4 regions of the Nocardioides sp. NBC_00850 genome follow, and region 1 is predicted to be linked to each of the others. Evidence: predicted binding sites of a transcription regulator. Region 1 holds the regulator's gene; each other region holds the start of a gene.

Evidence for each region. The regulator LexA, encoded in region 1, represses DNA repair genes until DNA is damaged. The targets are predictions, from matches to a motif close to TCGAACANNTGTTCGA.
Region 2: the regulator LexA is predicted to act here: its motif matches at 2,789-2,804, upstream of ruvC (crossover junction endodeoxyribonuclease RuvC).
Region 3: the regulator LexA is predicted to act here: its motif matches at 2,707-2,722, upstream of recA (recombinase RecA).
Region 4: the regulator LexA is predicted to act here: its motif matches at 1,958-1,973, upstream of OH802_RS23730 (DUF222 domain-containing protein).

What each region holds. Positions count from the first base shown of each region.
Region 1 covers NZ_CP108845.1:100,420-105,195, forward strand. The annotation lists gene OH802_RS00475 (hypothetical protein) at 70-963, shown strand; gene OH802_RS00480 (LysM peptidoglycan-binding domain-containing protein) at 1,075-1,467, opposite strand; gene lexA (transcriptional repressor LexA) at 1,649-2,416, shown strand; gene OH802_RS00490 (alkaline phosphatase D family protein) at 2,503-4,185, shown strand; gene OH802_RS00495 (MXAN_6640 family putative metalloprotease) at 4,308-4,776, shown strand, end outside.
Region 2 covers NZ_CP108845.1:3,529,504-3,534,279, forward strand. The annotation lists gene OH802_RS17120 (inositol monophosphatase family protein) at 1-219, shown strand, start outside; gene pdxS (pyridoxal 5'-phosphate synthase lyase subunit PdxS) at 312-1,208, shown strand; gene pdxT (pyridoxal 5'-phosphate synthase glutaminase subunit PdxT) at 1,205-1,777, shown strand; gene OH802_RS17135 (YebC/PmpR family DNA-binding transcriptional regulator) at 1,885-2,652, shown strand; gene ruvC (crossover junction endodeoxyribonuclease RuvC) at 2,823-3,347, shown strand; gene ruvA (Holliday junction branch migration protein RuvA) at 3,344-3,943, shown strand; gene ruvB (Holliday junction branch migration DNA helicase RuvB) at 3,949-4,776, shown strand, end outside.
Region 3 covers NZ_CP108845.1:3,320,507-3,325,282, forward strand. The annotation lists gene OH802_RS16085 (MFS transporter) at 1-542, shown strand, start outside; gene OH802_RS16090 (DUF305 domain-containing protein) at 595-1,239, opposite strand; gene OH802_RS16095 (DUF6153 family protein) at 1,334-1,777, opposite strand; gene OH802_RS16100 (DUF4396 domain-containing protein) at 1,909-2,667, shown strand; gene recA (recombinase RecA) at 2,916-3,974, shown strand; gene OH802_RS16110 (regulatory protein RecX) at 4,042-4,764, shown strand; gene OH802_RS16115 (phosphoribosyltransferase) at 4,761-4,776, shown strand, end outside.
Region 4 covers NZ_CP108845.1:4,891,703-4,896,478, forward strand. The annotation lists gene OH802_RS23725 (TIGR03085 family metal-binding protein) at 1-464, shown strand, start outside; gene OH802_RS23730 (DUF222 domain-containing protein) at 681-1,943, opposite strand; gene OH802_RS23735 (YncE family protein) at 2,410-3,837, shown strand; gene hisF (imidazole glycerol phosphate synthase subunit HisF) at 4,017-4,776, opposite strand, start outside.

The DNA.
Region 1 (4,776 bases):
TCCGGAGGAAATCGCGTCGGGTCGCGGAGAGGCACGCGCCCCAGAAGCGGTCCCCGGCCACCTTTCATCTTGCCTGCGATCGCGACACTGGCATTCCTCGTCATCTGGGGAGTGCTCGTGTGGGTCGCCGTCGGTTTCGGGGCCGACGCACGGGGAGGCGATTCCGGCGCCTGGGCGAAGCTCGCCATCGCGGCGGTCGTTGCAGTCGCCTGCCTCTTCCTGACCTTCACCTTCGCCGGGAAGGCCTGGCGGGCCTTCTCCGGCTCCCCCACCCCGCCACCCTCCGACGACTACACCGGAAGCCACTCCAACGCCTACGTCGAGGAGCAGGACTACTCGGCCCCGGCCTACTCCGACCAGGCCTACCCTGAGCAGGCTTACCCGGAGCAGGACTACTACGGCACCGGCTCCTACGGCTACGACGACACCGGCTACGGCCGGCACAGCTCCGACACCGGGAGCCAGCCGCCCTACGGCGACACCTCGAACCGCTCGGCCTACACCGACACCGGCTCCCAGTCGCCCTACGGCTACCCCAGCAGCGATCAGGGCTACGGCAACACCGGCAGCCGGGCCGCCTACGGCGCATCGGCCTACCAGCCGCCGACCAGCCCGCCGCCCACCCCACAGCCCTACTACTCCAGCCCGCCGACACCGACGTCGACGCCGCAGAGCACTCCGGGGTACGGCTCGCAGGGATACGGCACGGACAGCTACCCCACCCAGCAGGCCGGCTCCCCGCAGTATCAGTCCGGCGCCTACCAGACCCCGACCGGCTACGGCCAGACCGGCTCGCGGGCTCGACTGACCCAGGACCCCGCCGCGACCCAGGCGATGCCCACCCAGCGCCAGCCCCAGGACCCGCCGGTCGAGCCGGACGACGAGTGGCCGCCGCGGCACAGCACCCGCAACAAGCAGTGGCCGCCGGCCGAGCCGGACAGCCCCTACCGCGGGCGCCACTGACCCGACGCAGCGAGAGTGCTGCAGACGCTTCCCATCGTCTGCAGCACTCTCACTCTTTTTCCCCGGTAGCCGGCCGCCAGGGTCGAAGGAGCAGCCGGACATCTATAGGCGCTAGGGCGCGGTCGGGATGATCAGCGTCTGCCCGGACACGAGCATCGAGGACTCGAGACTGTTGAGATCCTTGATCGTCTGCTCCATCTCCCGAATCGAAGAGTCGGTGCCGGCGACGGCCTTCGAGGAGATATCCCAGAGCGTGTCGCCATCGCCGACGACCATCGTGTGGGCGGAGGGGGCGGGGCCACGAAATCCGGCATCAGTGTCGGCACCGTTCTCCACCGCGAACGCCACCCGCGCCCCGATCAGCGCGATCCCGAAGAGCACGACGAGCGCGAATGCGAACACGACGACTCGGCCGCGACGAGTGAGCCGCACGGTCGAGCGACGCACCTCAGGCGCCGGACGCGGCGGCTCGGCTACTGGCAGCACATAGACTGTTGCACTCATCTCACGGCCTCCTGATCACGGTCTCTCGATCACGTGTTCGATCGAGCACATGTTCGAAGGTAGATCACGTGTTCGAACAACGCAAGTAGCGACCCCAAGAATTTTCGAACACCGACACGCGCCGCGCATGAGGTCGAACAAATGTTTGATGTCGTGGTGCCAGAGGGACTAATGTGGTGACATGACCACGCAGAAGACAGGCACCGGATCAGGCGGTTCGAAGAAGAGCCGCGTCCGCGAGCTGCCCGACGGGCCGCCGGACGCGACCGGGCTCACGCCGCGTCAGCAGCGCATCCTCGCTCACCTGCGCGACAGCATCGAGCAGCGCGGCTACCCGCCCAGCATGCGCGAGATCGGCGCCGCGGTCGGGCTGACCAGCACCAGCAGCGTCGCCCACCAGCTCCGTGCGCTGGAGCAGCGTGGTCTGATCCGCAAGGACCCGAAGCGACCGCGCGCCCTCGAGGTCTTCCTCCCGGAGGTGATGGCCCACCGCAAGGCCATGTCCGGCGAGGAGCCCGAGTCGACGATCACCGCCGATGCCGACATCAACCCCAACCCCGACGCCGCCATGGTCCCGCTGGTCGGGCGGATCGCGGCCGGTGGCCCGATCCTGGCCGAGGAGACCTCGAGCCAGCAGAGCATCGAGGACGTCTTCCCTCTGCCCAAGCAGCTGGTCGGCAACGGCGACCTCTTCCTGCTCTCGGTCTCCGGTGACTCGATGGTCGACGCGGCGATCTGCGACGGCGACTTCGTGGTCGTGCGCCAGCAGCCGACCGCCGAGAACGGCGAGATCGTGGCCGCGCTGATCGACGGTGAGGCCACCGTCAAGACGCTCTCCCGCAAGGACGGCAAGGTCTGGCTGCTGCCGCACAACGCTGCGTACGAGCCGATCGACGGCACCCACGCGACGATCCTCGGCAAGGTGACGGCGGTCCTGCGCAGCCTCTGAGTCCTCCCGGAACCAGTCCGGGAACACTGCGTGAAATCCAGCCGCCGGCCCATGACAGGGCCGGCGGCTGCGTCGTTCCATACAGCGTGATCCAGACGCAGATCGACCGCCGCACCCTCATCGCCGCCGGGCTGGCGACCGCCGCAGGAGCCGGAGCCATCGCTCTCCCCGAGCCCGCCGAGGCCGCCAGCGGCTCGCTCAACCACTTCCAGCACGGCGTCGCCTCCGGCGACCCGCTCCCGGACCGCGTGGTCATCTGGACCCGGGTCACGCCGACGACGGACGCGACTCCGGGGTCCGGGCAGGGTGAGGAGGTCCTGGTCCGCTGGGAGGTCTCGCCCACCGCCGACTTCGGCCGCGTCACCGCGAAGGGATCCCAACAGACGGGCCCCCACCGCGACCACACCGTGAAGCTCGACGTCACCGGTCTGGCCCCGGAGAGCTGGTACTTCTACCGCTTCACCTACAACGGCCAGACCAGTCGGGTCGGCCGCACCCGCACCGCTCCGGCCGCGGACGCGGCCCCGGAGAACGTACGTTTCGGGGTGGTCTCCTGCTCCAACCTGCAGGCCGGCTGGTTCGCGTCCTACCGCCACCTGGCCGCCCGCGACGACCTGCACGCGATCCTCCACCTGGGCGACTACCTCTACGAGTACGGGCCCGGCGAGTACGGCTACGGCATGGCCAACGAGGACGTCCGGCCGCACGAGCCGGCCCACGAGATGCACACGCTGGCCGACTACCGGATCCGGCACGCGCAGTACAAGCGCGACGTCGACCTCTCCGCCGCCCACGCACGGCTGCCCTGGATCGTCACCTGGGACGACCACGAGTCGGCCAACGACGCCTGGCTGCTCGGCGCCGAGAACAACGAGCCCGGTGAGTACGATTGGATCGACCGCAAGACCAATGCCAACCAGGCCTACGACGAGTGGATGCCGCTGCGCGTCGACACTGCGACCACTGAGGGCGCCACGGTGGAGACCGACGACCACCTTCACGATCGCATCTACCGGCGACTGCGTTTCGGAAGCCTGCTCGAGCTGAGCATGCTCGACCTGCGCTCCTACCGCTCCCAGCAGGTCGCCCGCACCGACCTCGCCGGCGTCGACGACCCCGACCGCACGATCACCGGCGACGAGCAGCTGGCCTGGCTCAAGGACGGCCTGCTCACCGATGCCCAGTGGAAGATCGTCGGCAACCCGGTGATGATCGCGCCGGTCACCTTCGGCGCGCTCCCCAAGAGCCTGATCACTCCGGTCAACGATGTCACCGGCCTGCTGCCCGACAACGGCATCGCCTACAACGTCGACCAGTGGGACGGCTACACCGCCGACCGCACCGAGCTCTTCGAGCACATCCGCAACAACGCGATCACCGACACCGTCTTCGTCACCGGCGACATCCACTCAGGCTGGGCCTGCGACCTGCCGTACGACTCCGCCGTCTACCCGCTCGGCAAGACCGCCGGCGTCGAGTTCGTGGCCACCTCGGTGACCTCGAACAACCTCAAGGACATCCTCGGCGCGCCACGCCGCACGGTCAGCCTCACGGTCGAGAACATCATCAGGACCGCCAATCGCCACGTCCGCTATCTCAACTTCGACGACCACGGCTACTCCGTCCTCGACGTGACCCGCAACCGAGCCCAGATGGACTGGTACGTCATCGGCGAGCGCAAGGACTCCAACACCACCGCCACTTGGACCAGGTCGTACGCCACCGCAACCGGAAGCAACAGGCTCCATCACGTCACGCAGCCCGTCTAGGCCGTGTCCCCCGGACACAGCGGCGGTCAGCGCTTAGACTGCCCTGGTCTGCCTTCCCGAACGTCTGGTATCTCATGCGAAACATTGCCCGCCGGATCAACCGCAAACAACGATCCCTCGTCTTGATCGCAGGCATGGTCGTCGCGACGTTCGTCGCCACCATGCCCGCAACCGGTTCGACGCCGGCGACCTCGGTGAGGACCGGCGGTGACACCAGCGCCGAGCAGCCGGTGACGGAGAAGGCGGCCCGGGAGGCGCTCGCCGCGGCCAAGAAGGTCAGGCGCAACCAGTCGGTGCGCGGCGCCCGCCAGGTCGTGCCCGGGCGGCACGTCGCCGGCCGACCTGACGCGACCATCGCGCTGACCGACCTGTGGAACGCCAAGGACGCCCTGGACGACTCCAACAAGGCGGCCGCGCGTGAGCTGCTCGCTCGCCCGCGCACCGCGACCGAAACCTGCAGCGACGTGGTCTGCGTCCACTACACGCCGGGCAAGGGCGGCGACCGTGCCTCGACGACGTACGCGAACCAGGTCCGTGACGTGGTCACGAAGGTCCACAACCTCTACGTGCAGGCGGGCTACCGCAAGCCCG
Region 2 (4,776 bases), 2.7 Mb from region 1:
ATCCTCGGCTCCGGCTCGATGGATCTCACCGCCATCGCTCAGGGCAAGCTCCACCTCTTCTGCCAGCACTCCGTCCCCGACTGGGACCGCCTCCCCGGCGCCGCCCTCGTCCTGGGCGCCGGCGGAGCCACGACCCAGGTGGAAGCCGGTGGGGTCACCTGGTCGCTGGCCGGCACCCCCACCGCGGTGGCCGAGGCCGCCGAGGCGTTGGCCGGGTAGCAGTCCACTTGGAGCAGTCCACTTTGGGAACAGTGGCCTGACCAGGGCTTTCCGAGGGTGGCGTACGCCTTGTCCCGACCTACGATCGCCCCATGGCAACAAGCATGAATGAGACGGGAACCTCGCGGGTCAAGCGCGGGATGGCGGAGATGCTCAAGGGCGGCGTGATCATGGACGTGGTCACCGCCGAGCAGGCGAAGATCGCCGAGGACGCCGGGGCGGTGGCGGTGATGGCGCTCGAGCGCGTTCCCGCCGACATCCGCGCTCAGGGCGGCGTGAGCCGCATGTCCGACCCCGACATGATCGACGGCATCATCGAGGCCGTCTCCATCCCGGTCATGGCCAAGGCCCGGATCGGCCACTTCGCCGAGGCCCAGGTGCTGCAGAGCCTCGGGGTGGACTACATCGACGAGTCCGAGGTGCTGACCCCGGCCGACTACGAGAACCACATCGACAAGTGGGCCTTCACCGTGCCGTTCGTGTGCGGCGCGACCAACCTCGGCGAGGCTCTGCGCCGTATCACCGAGGGCGCGGCGATGATCCGCTCCAAGGGCGAAGCCGGCACCGGCGACGTGTCCAACGCGGTCACCCACATGCGTACGATCCGCCGCGAGATCCGCCGTCTCGGCGCCCTCGCCGAGGACGAGCTCTACGTCGCCGCCAAGGAGCTCCAGGCTCCCTACGAGCTGGTCAAGGAGGTCGCCGAGAACGGCAAGCTCCCGGTCGTCCTGTTCACCGCCGGCGGCATCGCGACCCCGGCCGACGCCGCGATGATGATGCAGCTCGGCGCCGAGGGCGTCTTCGTCGGCTCCGGCATCTTCAAGTCCGGCAACCCGGTCCAGCGCGCCGAGGCGATCGTCAAGGCGACCACCTTCCACGACGACCCCGACGTCGTCGCCAAGGTCTCCCGCGGCCTCGGCGAGGCCATGGTCGGCATCAACGTCGACGAGCCGGCCAGGTCGATCCAGTTCGCGGAGCGCGGCTGGTGACCACCGTCGGCGTACTCGCCCTCCAGGGCGACGTCCGCGAGCACTTCGCCGCCCTCGACCGCCTGGGGGTGAAGGGGACGTCCGTACGCCGCCGGGAGGAGCTCGACGCGTGCGACGCGCTCGTCATCCCCGGCGGTGAGTCGACGACGATGTGGCGCCTGGCGCGTACGTTCGAGCTGCTCGACCCGCTCCGCGAGCGGGTCCGGGGCGGGATGCCGGCGCTCGGCACCTGCGCCGGGATGGTGCTCCTGGCCGACCGGCTGCTCGACGCGGCGCCGGGCCAGGAGACCATCGGCGGGCTCGACATCACGGTCCGGCGCAACGCCTTCGGGCGGCAGACGGAGTCGTTCGAGACCGACCTGGAGCTCACTGGCCTCGACGGCACGATCCACGGCGTCTTCATCCGGGCGCCCTGGGTCGAGGAGATCGGCCAGGGCGTGGAGGTCCTGGCGAGCGTGGGGGAGCACCCCGTCGCCGTACGTCAGAACCAGCTCATGGCGACGAGCTTCCATCCCGAGGTCAACGCCGATGACCGGCTGCACCGGCTGTTCCTGGATACCTGCTGCTGACGGTGACGCACCGCACGTAGTTAGAATGGACACCTGCTGCCCTGTGACGTCTTCCGGTGGTGGCACGACAGCATCAGCGACGACGCGGGGCAAAGGACGGTTTCCAGATGAGCGGCCACTCCAAGTGGGCAACGACGAAGCACAAGAAGGCGGCGATCGACGCCAAGCGCGGCAAGCTCTTCGCCAAGCTCATCAAGACGATCGAGATCGCGGCCAAGACCGGCGGTCCCGACCCGTCGGGCAACCCGACCCTCTACGACGCGATCCAGAAGGCCAAGAAGCAGTCGGTCCCCAACGACAACATCGACCGCGCGGTCAAGCGCGGTGGTGGGCTCGACGGCGGCGGGGTCAGCTACGACACGATCATGTACGAGGTCTACGGCCCCCAGGGCGTCGCGCTCCTCATCGAGTGTCTGACCGACAACCGCAACCGGGCGGCGATGGAGGTGCGCACCGCGGTCACCCGCAACGGCGGCACCATGGCCGACCCGGGCTCGGTCTCGCGACTCTTCGACCGCAAGGGCGTCGTCGTCGTGGCCAAGGCGCAGGAGGGCAAGGAGATCTCCGAGGACGACCTCCTCGAGGCCACCCTCGACGCCGGTGCCGAGGACGTCAACGACCTCGGTGAGTCCTTCGAGATCGTCTCCGACCCGTCCGACGTCGTCGCGGTCCGCACCGCGCTGCAGGACGCCGGCATCGACTACGACTCCGCCGAGGTCCAGTTCGTCGCGAGCATGGACATCCCGGTCGCCGACGCCCCGTCCGCCGAGAAGGTCTTCAAGCTCATCGACGCCGTCGACGACCTCGACGACGTACAGAACGTCTTCTCCAACGCCGACATCCCCGACGAGGTCATGGAGACCGTCGACGCCTGAGCACCACCGGCCGAATCGGTAGTTTCGGCGGGTCGAATCGTTGGTTGTGGGCGACGAAACTCTACTTTCGTCGCCCACAACTGCATTCTCGGCAGGGCGTGTCAGGGCTGGGGAGACAAGCCCTAGTCTGTACGCTACGAACAGGCGTTCGATCGGACGAAGGAGTGGGCGTGCGGGTGCTTGGGATCGACCCCGGCCTGACCCGGTGCGGGATGGGCGTGGTCGACGGGTCGCTCGGCCGGCCGCTGTCGATGGTGGACGTCGGAGTGATCCGTACGTCCTCCGATCTTCCCGTCTGGGAGCGGCTGGTGAGCATCGAGAAAGGCATCGACGCCTGGATCGAGGAGCACCAGCCCGACGCGGTCGCGATCGAGCGGATCTTCGCGCGCTCGAACGTCTCCACGATCATGGGTACGGCCCAGGCCAGCGGCCTCGCCATGGTCTGCGCCGCCCGGCGCGGTCTGCCGGTCGCCCTGCACACGCCCTCGGAGGTCAAGGCCGCCGTCTCCGGCAACGGCCGGGCCGACAAGCAGCAGGTGACCGCGATGGTGACCCGCATCCTGCGGCTCCCGACTCCGCCGAAGCCTGCCGATGCCGCCGACGCGCTCGCGCTGGCCATCACCCACCAGTGGCGCGGAGGCGCCCAGAACCGCATCGAAGCCGCGGTGGCCGCGGCCGGAAAGGTACGCAGATGATCGCGTCCGTGCGCGGCAAGGTCGCCGCCGTCAGTCTCTCCACCGCCGTCGTCGAGGTCGGCGGCATCGGGATCGAGCTGCTCTGCACGCCCAACACGCTGGCCACGCTCCGGACCGGCGAGGAGGCGCACCTGCCGACCAGCCTGGTCGTGCGCGAAGACTCGCTGACCCTCTTCGGCTTCACCGACACCGACGAGCGCACCCTCTTCGAGCTGCTCCAGACCGCCTCCGGCGTCGGCCCGAAGCTCGCCCAGGCGATGCTCGCCGTCCTCTCGCCCGACGGCATCCGCCTGGCCATCGCGGGCGAGGATGCCAAGACCCTCACCAAGGTTCCCGGCATCGGCCAGAAGGGCGCCCAGCGGATCATCCTGGAGCTCAAGGACAGGATCGGCGCACCGACCGGCACCGCTTCCGCCCCAGCGCGCGCCACCGCAGCGGCGCCGTGGCGCGACCAGGTCACCGAGGCCCTCGTCGGCCTGGGCTACAACGCCCGGGACGCCGACAAGGCGGTGACCGCGATCGAGCCCGAGGCCGGCGACCAGGCCAACATCTCGTTGCTGCTCCGGGCAGCTCTACGCACCCTTTCGAAGGCGTAAAAACAATGCACGAGGACGACCTGGACCGGGCCGAGGAGGACTCCCGCTTTGATGGGTACAGCTCCTCGCTCACCATCGCCGAGGCCGACGGCGACGACCGGGCCGTCGAGGCCGCGCTGCGCCCGAAGACCCTCGACGAGCTGATCGGCCAGCAACGCGTCCGCGAGCAGCTCGGCCTCGTCCTGGAGGCGGCCCGGCAGCGTGAGCGGGCCCCCGACCACGTACTCCTGTCCGGGCCGCCAGGCCTCGGCAAGACCACGCTCGCGATGATCATCGCGGCCGAGATGTCGGCGCCGCTTCGGATCACGAGCGGCCCGGCGATCACCCATGCCGGCGACCTGGCCGCGATCCTGAGCGGGCTCAACGAGGGCGAGGTGCTCTTCGTCGACGAGATCCACCGGATGAGCCGACCCGCCGAGGAGATGCTCTACCTGGCGATGGAGGACTTCCGGGTCGACGTGGTCATCGGCAAGGGCCCGGGCGCGACCGCGATCCCGATCGACCTGCCGCCGTTCACCCTGGTTGGCGCAACCACGCGCGCCGGCCTCCTTCCCGGCCCGCTCCGGGACAGGTTCGGCTTCACCGGCCATCTCGAGCTCTACGACCCGGCCGATCTCGAGCTGATCGTGCGCCGTTCCGCGGGCCTGCTCGAGGTCACTCTCAAGGACGACGGCGCCGCCGAGATCGCCGGCCGCTCCCGCGGCACCCCGCGGATCGCCAACCGGCTGCTGCGCCGCGTACGCGACTATGCCCAGGTCAAGGCCGACGGCACGGTCACCCAGCAGATCGCCGAGAAGGCGCTCGATCTCTACGAGGTCGACCCGCTCGGTCTG
Region 3 (4,776 bases), 2.9 Mb from region 1:
CGCTGGCGGCGGCGGTCGTCGGGCAGGCCGCGGCCCACGCCACGATGGTGGCGGTGATGGTGATGACCCCGCTCCACATGGAGCACGGCGGCGCCGGCCTGGAGATCATCGGGCTGGTGATCAGTGGGCACGTACTGGGCATGTTCGCCTTCGCGCCGATCGCCGGCTGGCTCGCCGACCGCGTCGGCCGGGCCGATGTGATGGCGCTGGGCGGCGGGGTGCTCCTGGTGTCCCTGGTCCTGTGCGCCGCGGCGCCGGAGGGCAGCTCGGGGCGGATCTTCGTCGGGCTCTTCCTGCTCGGCCTCGGCTGGTCGCTGGCCACGATCGCGGCGGCCACCTCGGTCGCGGACCACACCCCGCTCGAGGTGCGTGCCGATGTCCAGGGCACCGCCGACCTGATCATGGGCGTCGCCGCTGCTGTCGCCGGGGCGCTGTCGGGCGTCGTCGTCGACCTGGCCGGATATCCGGCGCTCGCGCTCGGCACGATCCTGCTGGTCATGGTGCTGTTCGGGGCTGCGTACGTGGCCCGTAAGTCGACCTGACAGGCCTGCATGATGGGCAGGGCCGCTGACGGCCCTGCCCATCAAGGCGTCCTCAGCCGAGGAGCTTCTCCATGGTGTCGATCTCGGCCGTCTGGGACTCGATGATCGTCCCGGCCAGGTCGACGGCGGGCTTGAACTCGCCCTCGTCCTGCTCGGTCTCGGCCATTTCGATCGCGCCTTCGTGGTGCTCGATCATCATCTTCAGCCACATGTCGCTGAACTCGGCGTCGGAGGCGTTCTCGAGGGCGTCCATGTCCTCGACCGACATCATCCCGGGCATGTCGTCGTCCATGCCCTCCATCGAGTCGGACATGCTGCTGTCCTCGTCGTCGCCGTGGCCCTCGTGGCCGCCGTTGACGTGGTCACGCATCGTCGACGGCACCTCCTCGCCCCACTGCTGGAGCCAGCCGGACATGGTCTCGATCTCGGGGCTCTGGGCCGCCCGGATCGAATCCGCCAGCTCCTGCACCTCGGGATCGAGGTCGCGGTCCATGGTCAGGTCGACCATCGACAGGGCCTGGGCGTGGTGCTGGATCATGTCGGTCGCGAAGGCGACATCGGCCTTGTTGTTCTCGGTCTCCGAGAGCTTCTGAGGAGCCTCGGCCTCCTCGCTGCCGCCACAGGCGGACAGGGTGAGCAGCACGGCCAGGCCGGCCGCCGCCCAGGTCGCGCGGAAGAGGGGACGTTGCGTACGCATCTGTTGTTTCTCCTTGTCAAGTGCTGATTACGGGCATCGCTGACCCACCTGCGGACCTCGGGCGTGGCCCGGGTCGCGGGGTGGGTCAGGCCGCTCAGCACCTGATGACGGAGTAGGCCCATACGGAGGGCGGGCCGGTCGCGGGACAGGTGAGCAAGGGCGCGAACCCGCTGGTCCGGGACCAGCCGCGGGCCCGCGAGAACCACCAGGCAGGAGTACGTCGCCACAGCCCGCTCAGCAGCAGCGCGCCGGCGGCGAGCAGGAACGCCGCGCACAGCATCATCGCCGTGTGTTCGTCGCCGCCCGGGTGCCCGGCGTCGTCGGCTGCTCCGTGGCCGGTGTGCTCGAGAGCGTGCGTGTGCTCGACGTGGGCGGCCGGCAGGCTCAGCGCGCCGTGCTCACCGTCGGTGTCGGTGCCGTGGAGGCTCAGCGCGTGCATGGCCAGCAGACCGGCGACCGTGACCACGACCGCTGCCAGCAGGCCGGCGCGCGCGACCGCACGGGTCCTCCGCTGTCGTCGTCGCGCTGCCGTCCACACACAGCACACCCTAAGGAGTCCTTCGTGGTTGGACAAAGTGAGGTCTTCGACCGGATGTCGCTTGCGAGTCATACCCCCATGGGGTATGAATGTCGGGTAGGCACAACGGACCGATCGATCAAGGGAGCGACATGACGTCGCATGACGAGCACCTGCACGCCGGACACGACCACGGCGGACATCAGCACTCGATGCACGAGGGCCATGAGGGTCACGAGGGTCATGACGGCGACCACTCGGCGCATGACGCGCACGGTGCGCACGGTGCGCACGGTGCGCACGGAGGCGGCGGGGTGAACGCGATGGCGGCCAGCGCCACGCTGCACTGCCTCACCGGATGTGCGATCGGCGAGATCGCCGGATTGATGATCGGCACCGCGATCGGGCTCAGCACCGGATGGACGATCGTCCTGGCCGTCGCGCTGGCGTTCGCCTTCGGCTACGCCCTCTCGACCCTGCCGCTGCTCAAGTCGGGCCTGGCCGTCGGTGCGGCGTTCAGCGTCGTGCTGGCCGCCGACACCCTCTCGATCGCCACGATGGAGCTGGTCGACAACCTGGTGATGGCGCTCATTCCCGGGGCGATGGAGGCCGGCCTGGTCAACGTCGTGTTCTGGATCGGGATGATGATCGCCCTCTCGGTGGCCTTCGTGGCGGCCTTCCCGGTCAACCGATACCTGCTCCAGCGGGGCAAGGGGCATGCGCTCACCCACCAGTACCACGGCGCGGAGCCGGTCCAGGAGGGCGTACGCCGCTTCATCCCGTCCTTCTCCAGCGGTGCCCTGGCGGCGGTGATCATCGCCTTCATGCTCGGTGGCCTGTCGGTCGCCGTCGCCGACGAGATGGGTGGCGGATCGGCTCCCGCCGAGCAGGTCGAGATGCAGGGCCACTGAGGATCCGACGACCTCGACACGCCCGAACAGGTGTTCACATCGAACGCTTGTTCGGGCTAGTGTGTGGTAGTAGGTGGAGCGTGGTTCGTGCTATCGGCCAGGCAAAAACAGGGTCGTGAAACACCGTGCCAGAGGGTCCCGTTCAAAACTGTCGGTGGTCCCGTCTAGCGTCTGCCTTGATGACGACGAAGACACGTGGACAAGCGGCAGGCAAGGGGAAGAAGTCTGCCCCTCAGGAAGGAAAGAACATGGCGGCAGGTGATCGCGAGAAGGCATTGGACGCCGCTCTCGCCAACATCGAGAGGCAGTTCGGCAAGGGCTCGGTCATGCGGCTGGGCGATGAGACCCGGGCTCCGCTGGAAGTGATCCCGACCGGCTCGATCGCGCTCGACGTGGCGCTGGGTCTGGGCGGTCTGCCCCGCGGGCGGGTCGTGGAGATCTACGGTCCGGAGTCCTCGGGTAAGACGACGGTGGCCCTCCACTCGGTCGCCAGCGCGCAGCGCGCCGGCGGCATCGTGGCCTTCATCGACGCCGAGCACGCGCTCGACCCGGAATACGCGAAGAACCTCGGCGTCGACACCGACGCCCTGCTGGTCTCCCAGCCCGACTCGGGTGAGCAGGCCCTGGAGATCGCCGACATGCTGATCCGCTCGGGTGCGCTCGACCTGATCGTCATCGACTCCGTCGCGGCCCTGGTGCCGCGGGCCGAGATCGAGGGCGAGATGGGCGACAGCCACGTCGGTCTGCAGGCTCGACTGATGAGCCAGGCTCTGCGAAAGATGACCGGTGCGCTCAACAACTCCGGCACGACCGCGATCTTCATCAACCAGCTGCGCGAGAAGATCGGCGTGATGTTCGGCTCGCCCGAGACCACGACCGGTGGTCGCGCGCTGAAGTTCTACTCCTCGGTGCGACTCGACGTGCGCCGGATCGAGACGCTCAAGGACGGCACCGACATGGTCGGCAACCGCACCCGCGTCAAGGTCGTGAAGAACAAGGTGGCCCCGCCGTTCAAGCAGGCGGAGTTCGACATCATGTACGGGAAGGGCATCTCCCGCGAGGGCGGCCTGATCGACGTCGGTGTCGAGGCGGGCCTGGTCCGCAAGGCCGGCGCTTGGTACACCTACGAGGGCGACCAGCTCGGTCAGGGCAAGGAGAACTCCCGCAACTTCCTCAAGGACAACCCCGACCTGGCCAACGAGCTGGAGAAGCGGATCCTGGAGAAGCTCGGCGTCGTGCCGACGGTCGACGCCCCGGCCGACGGTGAGGCGCCCGCGGCCGAGCCCGCCGGCGTCGAGGACTTCTAGGTCCACAGGCACCGGCTGACCCGTGGCTTCGTCAAGGCCTGACCGTTCGTCCACCCAGGATCCCTGGGTGGACGAACGGCCCGCGCCCGACTGGCTGGGCGACGTCTCGCTCGGCGTCGAGGCCTGGGCCGGCAAGACCCCGTCTCCGTCGTCGGTCGAGCCACCGCCCCCGTCGGTTGAGCCGTCGTCGCGACGAAGGAGCGACGACGTGTCGAAACCAACACGGTCGCGTCGACGACAGAGCCGCCCCGCAGACCCCGCGGACCCCAAGAACGACCCCGAGCCCGACCACGAGGCGATCGCCCGCAAGATCCTCCTCGACGCCCTGACCGGCCAGGCGCGCAGCCGCAAGGAGCTCGCCGACAAGCTGGAGAAGAAGGAGGTCCCCGCAGCCCTGGCGACGCGGCTGCTGGACCGCTTCGAAGAGGTCGGCCTGATCGACGACGAGGCCTTCGCCAGGGCCTGGATCGCCAGCCGACAGCCCGGAAAGGGCCTGGCCCGACGAGCCCTGGCCCAGGAGCTGCGCCGCAAGGGCATCGACGATGACGTGGCTCGCGATGCGCTCGACGAGATCGACCCCGACGACGAGCGTGAGGCCGGTCGGCGGATGGTCCGGCGCAAGCTGCGCTCCCTGGAGCGCTTCGACGACCAGACCAAGACCCGGCGCCTGGTCGGGGTGCTCGCCCGCAAGGGATACGGCGCCGGTGTGGCCTACAGCATCGTTCGCGAGGAGCTCGCTCTGGCCGATGACGATGGGGCCGGCGGTCTCGTGTCAGAATCCGATCTGTGAGTGAGCAGCAAG
Region 4 (4,776 bases), 1.4 Mb from region 1:
TGGCGCCGCTCGCGCCCGTGCTGAGGAAGGCGGAGGCTGCGTACGCCGCCCAGCCGCTCGACGCTCTCGCCGCCCGCCTCCGCGACCCGAAGGGCACGCCGTTCGCTCTCGGTCCCATCGAAAGGGCGGTCAACACCGTCGAGTTCTTCGTCCACCACGAGGACCTCCGCCGCGCCCGGCCGGGCTGGGAGCCGCGTACGCTCCCCGCCGCTGCCGAACGAGACCTCTGGCGCACCCTGAAGCTTCTCGGCAAGGGCCTGGTCCGCTCCGCTAACACGCCGCTCGTGGTGAGCAACGGCACCGACACCGCCACCCTCCGCGCCGGCGACGAGCCCGTCACCATCACCGGCCCGGTCGGCGAGCTCCTGCTCTTCTGCTTCGGGCGTCATGAGGTGCGGGGCTTGTCCTTCGACGGACCGGCGGAGCGGATCACTCAGTTGGAGAACGCCAGTCTCGGGTTCTGAGGCTGATGTTGCTTCGTGGGCTGGGGCCGCCGACCCGTTACGGATGATGTTCTCGCCGGATCGGTTTGGCGCGGATTTCTTTGGTTGCGTACGGGCCTGGGAGCCCGGTCGGTGACTCCTGGCAGCGGACGGGCTCCTCGTGCTTTTACAAGACGATGACACCTTGTGAATCCTTCACAAGGACACGCGGCGAGCGGTCGCACCAGAGCAGGTCGCTCAGGTGCGCCGGGTGAACCGGATCCGCCCGCTCGGGAGCCGCTCGTACCCGTAGTTGGGGTCATGGATCCGGCGATGGTCATTGGAGCAGAGCAAGACCATGTTGGCCAGGTTGGTGAGGCCGCCTTCGGACCAGGGTTTGAGGTGATGGGCCTCGGTCCAGGCTGCCGGTGCGTCGCAGTCTTCGGCCTGGCAACACTTATCTCGTAGCCGGAGCGCCTTGTGTTGGATCGGATACGCCAACCTCGCGGTCCTGCCCAGGTCGAGGATCTCGGAGTCGGTGCCCAACACCACCGGGACCAGATCCGCGTTGCAGGCCATTCGTCGGGCTTCGGCGGCGGTGATCTGCTCTCCGGCGAACCCGAGGGCTGCGGTGCCGAGGTCCTTGCGGAGGTCATCGACGCTCATCGTGACGAACACCGTGGTGCCGTGACCACCGTGCCGGGGCAGTTGGTCGACGTCGTAGGTCTCGATCACCCGGGCGAAGGCTTGACCCAGCAGTCGGTCATACGGGGCTTTGTGGCCCTTGTCTTCGGCCGAAAGCTTCCTGGGCTGGGCTAGCGAGTCCAGCTGGGTGCGGAGCCGCATCCCGACCGCACGGGAAACGCGGGCGTGGATCTCCACAGTCCCGTCCCCATTGTCGCGGGACTGGAAGAAGGTACGCCGTTGGGCGTGCTCTTCTTCGCGCTGCAGAGCCTTGGCTTCAGCCTGCTCGAACCGATCCGGGTCGACCTCGGCCAGGATCCGTCGCCCGACGATCTTCAACTCATTCGCCGTCAACTGGCTGGCGTAGTCGACCAAGAGCTTCTCGGCCAGGACCAGATCCTCGCCACTGGCGGCGGGATCGGTCTCGATGGCGTCGAGGGCTTGGGTGATCACTCGGGCTTTGTCCTGGGACACGATGCCTTCGGCGAGGCCAGTGGCCACGAGGTCGTACTTGGTCACCACCGTCGCGAGTTTCACCTGGGAGCGAGCGACGGCCTTGTCGACGAGGAGCTCGGTTCGCATCCACCCGGAGGCGTCTTTCGCTCCGGTCTCCTCGGCGATATCACCAGCCGTCGCGAGCACCCGCAGCTTCAGGGCGGCTTGTTGGGCCTGGAGCTTCTCCAACCGTTCCAGTAGGTCCTTCTTCTGGTCCGTGCGCCAATAGGCGGGATCGGTGGACAACAGCTCTTGGAGGGCGGTCTCGATGGCCTTCAAGGCAGCGTCGATCGCGTCGCCGGGGTTGGTGCCCCAGTGGTCGATCGAGCGGCCGAGGCTCATCGCCATCTTCCCCTTCGAAGAGGTGTGCTGTGATGGGTCTGATTCTACGCCTCCAGCCCTTCTCTGGCCATCTATTTTCCCAGGTCAACCACCGTTTTCGCGGTGAGCGAACGACCTAGCATCTGTGGATGGTAAGTGGCCCGAAGGGCCACCCTCACGCCCCATCAATGCCAACCTCAACGCGCAAGATTCTCTCCGCGCCACACCCGGGCCGCCGCCCCGATAGCCAGCCAAATCTTTTCTCGACGGGCCCCGGTGTCAAGGACCGCGAAGCGGCCGGCGAAGCCGGCGGCCGAAGGCCGTCCTTTACTCCGGGGACTGTCGAGAAGACCCTCAAAAACGGGTCGGCGGCCCACCCCAACCCCGAAAAACAGTCCGCGCACGCCCAAGACCCCTACCCGCCCGTAACCTCCCACCACCAGGGACGTTGTGTCTCAGATAACCGAATCCCCCAGGAGGTCCCACGATGCGTCGTGCGGCAGCAGTCACCGTCGCCATGCTCTTCGTCTTCTCACTCAGCGCAGCCGCTCCAGCAGTGAGCGCGAGCGCGACACCAGAGCTGCGGGACGTGATGGTCGTGGGCAACAACTGGGACGGAACGGCTTCGATCGTCGATGCGCGCAGCTTCGAGGTGCTGCGCAAGGACATCGACCTGGTGCCGGACAAGGACGAGGAGATCGCCGAGATCCACCAGGATCCCGAGCGGCTGGCGATGTACTACCTCGTCCGCTACGGCCCCGGCGAAGGCAACGACCAGCTCGTGGACGACATGTTCACGACCCGGGACGGCAAGCTGCTGGCGGTCTCGCGCCCCAGCCTCGCCGACGTGGTCTGGATCGACATCGAGAAGGCGCTCGCGGGCTCGCCGGACTCCGTCGTGGTCGAGCAGCAGATGGACGGCCACCGCACCGACCACATGGGCCTCTCCCCCGACGGCACCAAGCTGCTGGTCTCGGACTCGACCTCGCGCTCGGTGCACGAGTACTGGATGGGCGGCGCGGGCGACCCGCGGACGGGTGAGCGGCTGCGTACGTTCGAGTCGGGCGAGACGCCCCACGAGAACAACTACTCCGAGGATGGCTCGCGCATCTTCCACGCCTCCATCGGTCGCGTCTACCTGCCCGGCGACCAGAAGGAGATCTCCCTCGACTCGCTGCCGCTGATCAACCTCGACCAGCTCGGCCTCGGCACCATCCCCGGCACCGACCTGCTCCCGCCGATCAAGATCGGCCCGATCCACGACGCGATCAAGGGTGACCGCTGGTTCGAGATCGTCGACGAGTCCAGCTTCGAGGTCTCCCAGCGCTGGGAGATGGGCAAGGAGCTGGAGGAGGCCGGCTACCCCTCGATCTCCTCAGCCGTACGTCCCATGGCGGTCGCCCCCGGTGAGCGGTTCATCTACTTCCAGATGTCGTTCCTGCACGGCCTGGTCGAGTTCGACACCCAGGCGGCCGACATCGATGGGAAGGTCGGCTATTCGACCGGCTCCGTCGAGGAGCCCCGCACCGGCGCTGTCACCCGAGTCATCCAGCTCCCCAAGCGCACCCAGCTGCCGCGCGAGCTCTACGTCAACGACTCCGCCCACCACGGCCTCTCGATCGACTCCAAGGGCGAGACCCTGTGTGCGGCGGGCACGATGGACGACTACGTCGCGATGGTCGACCGCGCCAGCGGCGAGCACACCATCCTCGACGAGGAGACCACCGGCCACTACTACGGCAAGCCCTACTGGACCACCGAAGGCATCGGCAACACCTGCTGGGCATCGCTGTCCGACGCCGACGCGGTCGCCGTGATCGACTTCCGCACCGGCGAGGAGCTCGCCTACCTCGACGTCGGCAACCACCCCCAGCGCGTACGCCACGGGCAGATCCCGAGCTCGCTGCTGAGCTAGCCGCCCGCGCCAGCGCCCAGATTCCCGGCATGGCGGGAGTCTGCGCCGGGCCAACCTGTTCCCGGCGACGGGGCTGTGCGGTAGCCGCGCAGGCGACCCAGGCGTGCGATAGCGCGCCGGGCTATCCAGTGAATAGAAGCAGAGTCCCGCCATTGCGGGATTCTGTCCCGGGCGACCCGTCAGCGAACAGGCGCACCCGCGCCGGAGAGCGCCTGCTTGACCTCGCCGATCCGCACCTTGCCGAAGTGGAAGATGGTGGCCGCGAGGACGGCGTCCGCGCCGGCGTCGACCGCGGGCGGGAAATGCTCGGCCTTCCCGGCGCCACCGGAGGCGATGACCGGGACGGTCACCTCGCTGCGTACGGCCTTGATCAGGTCGATGTCGAAGCCGTCCTCGGTGCCGTCGGCATCCATCGCGTTGAGCAGGATCTCGCCGGCACCGAGCTCGACAGCCTTCGCGGCCCACTCGATCGCGTCGAGGCTCTGCCATTCGCCTCGGGCTCCGCTTCGGCCAGCAGACTTCCGGCCGCCGTGCGTGGTGACCTCGAAACCTGAGTCGGTCCCGGGCGCCCGGCGGGCATCGACGGACAGCACCAGCACCTGGTTGCCGAACCGGTCGGCGATCTCGGCGATCAGCTCAGGACGGTCGATGGCCGCGGTGTTGACCGCGATCTTGTCCGCACCGGCACGAAGCATTCGGTCCACGTCGTCGACGCTGCGGATGCCCCCGCCGACCGTGAGCGGGATGAAGACCTGCTCAGCGGTGCGGGTGACGATCTCGAGCGTCGTCGCGCGCCCCTCGTGGGAGGCGGAGATGTCGAGGAAGGTGAGCTCGTCGGCGCCTTCCTTGTCGTACGTCGCGGCCAGCTCCACCGGGTCGCCGGCGTCGCGCAGCTCCTTGAAGTTGATCCCCTTGACGACGCGACCGGCGTCGACGTCG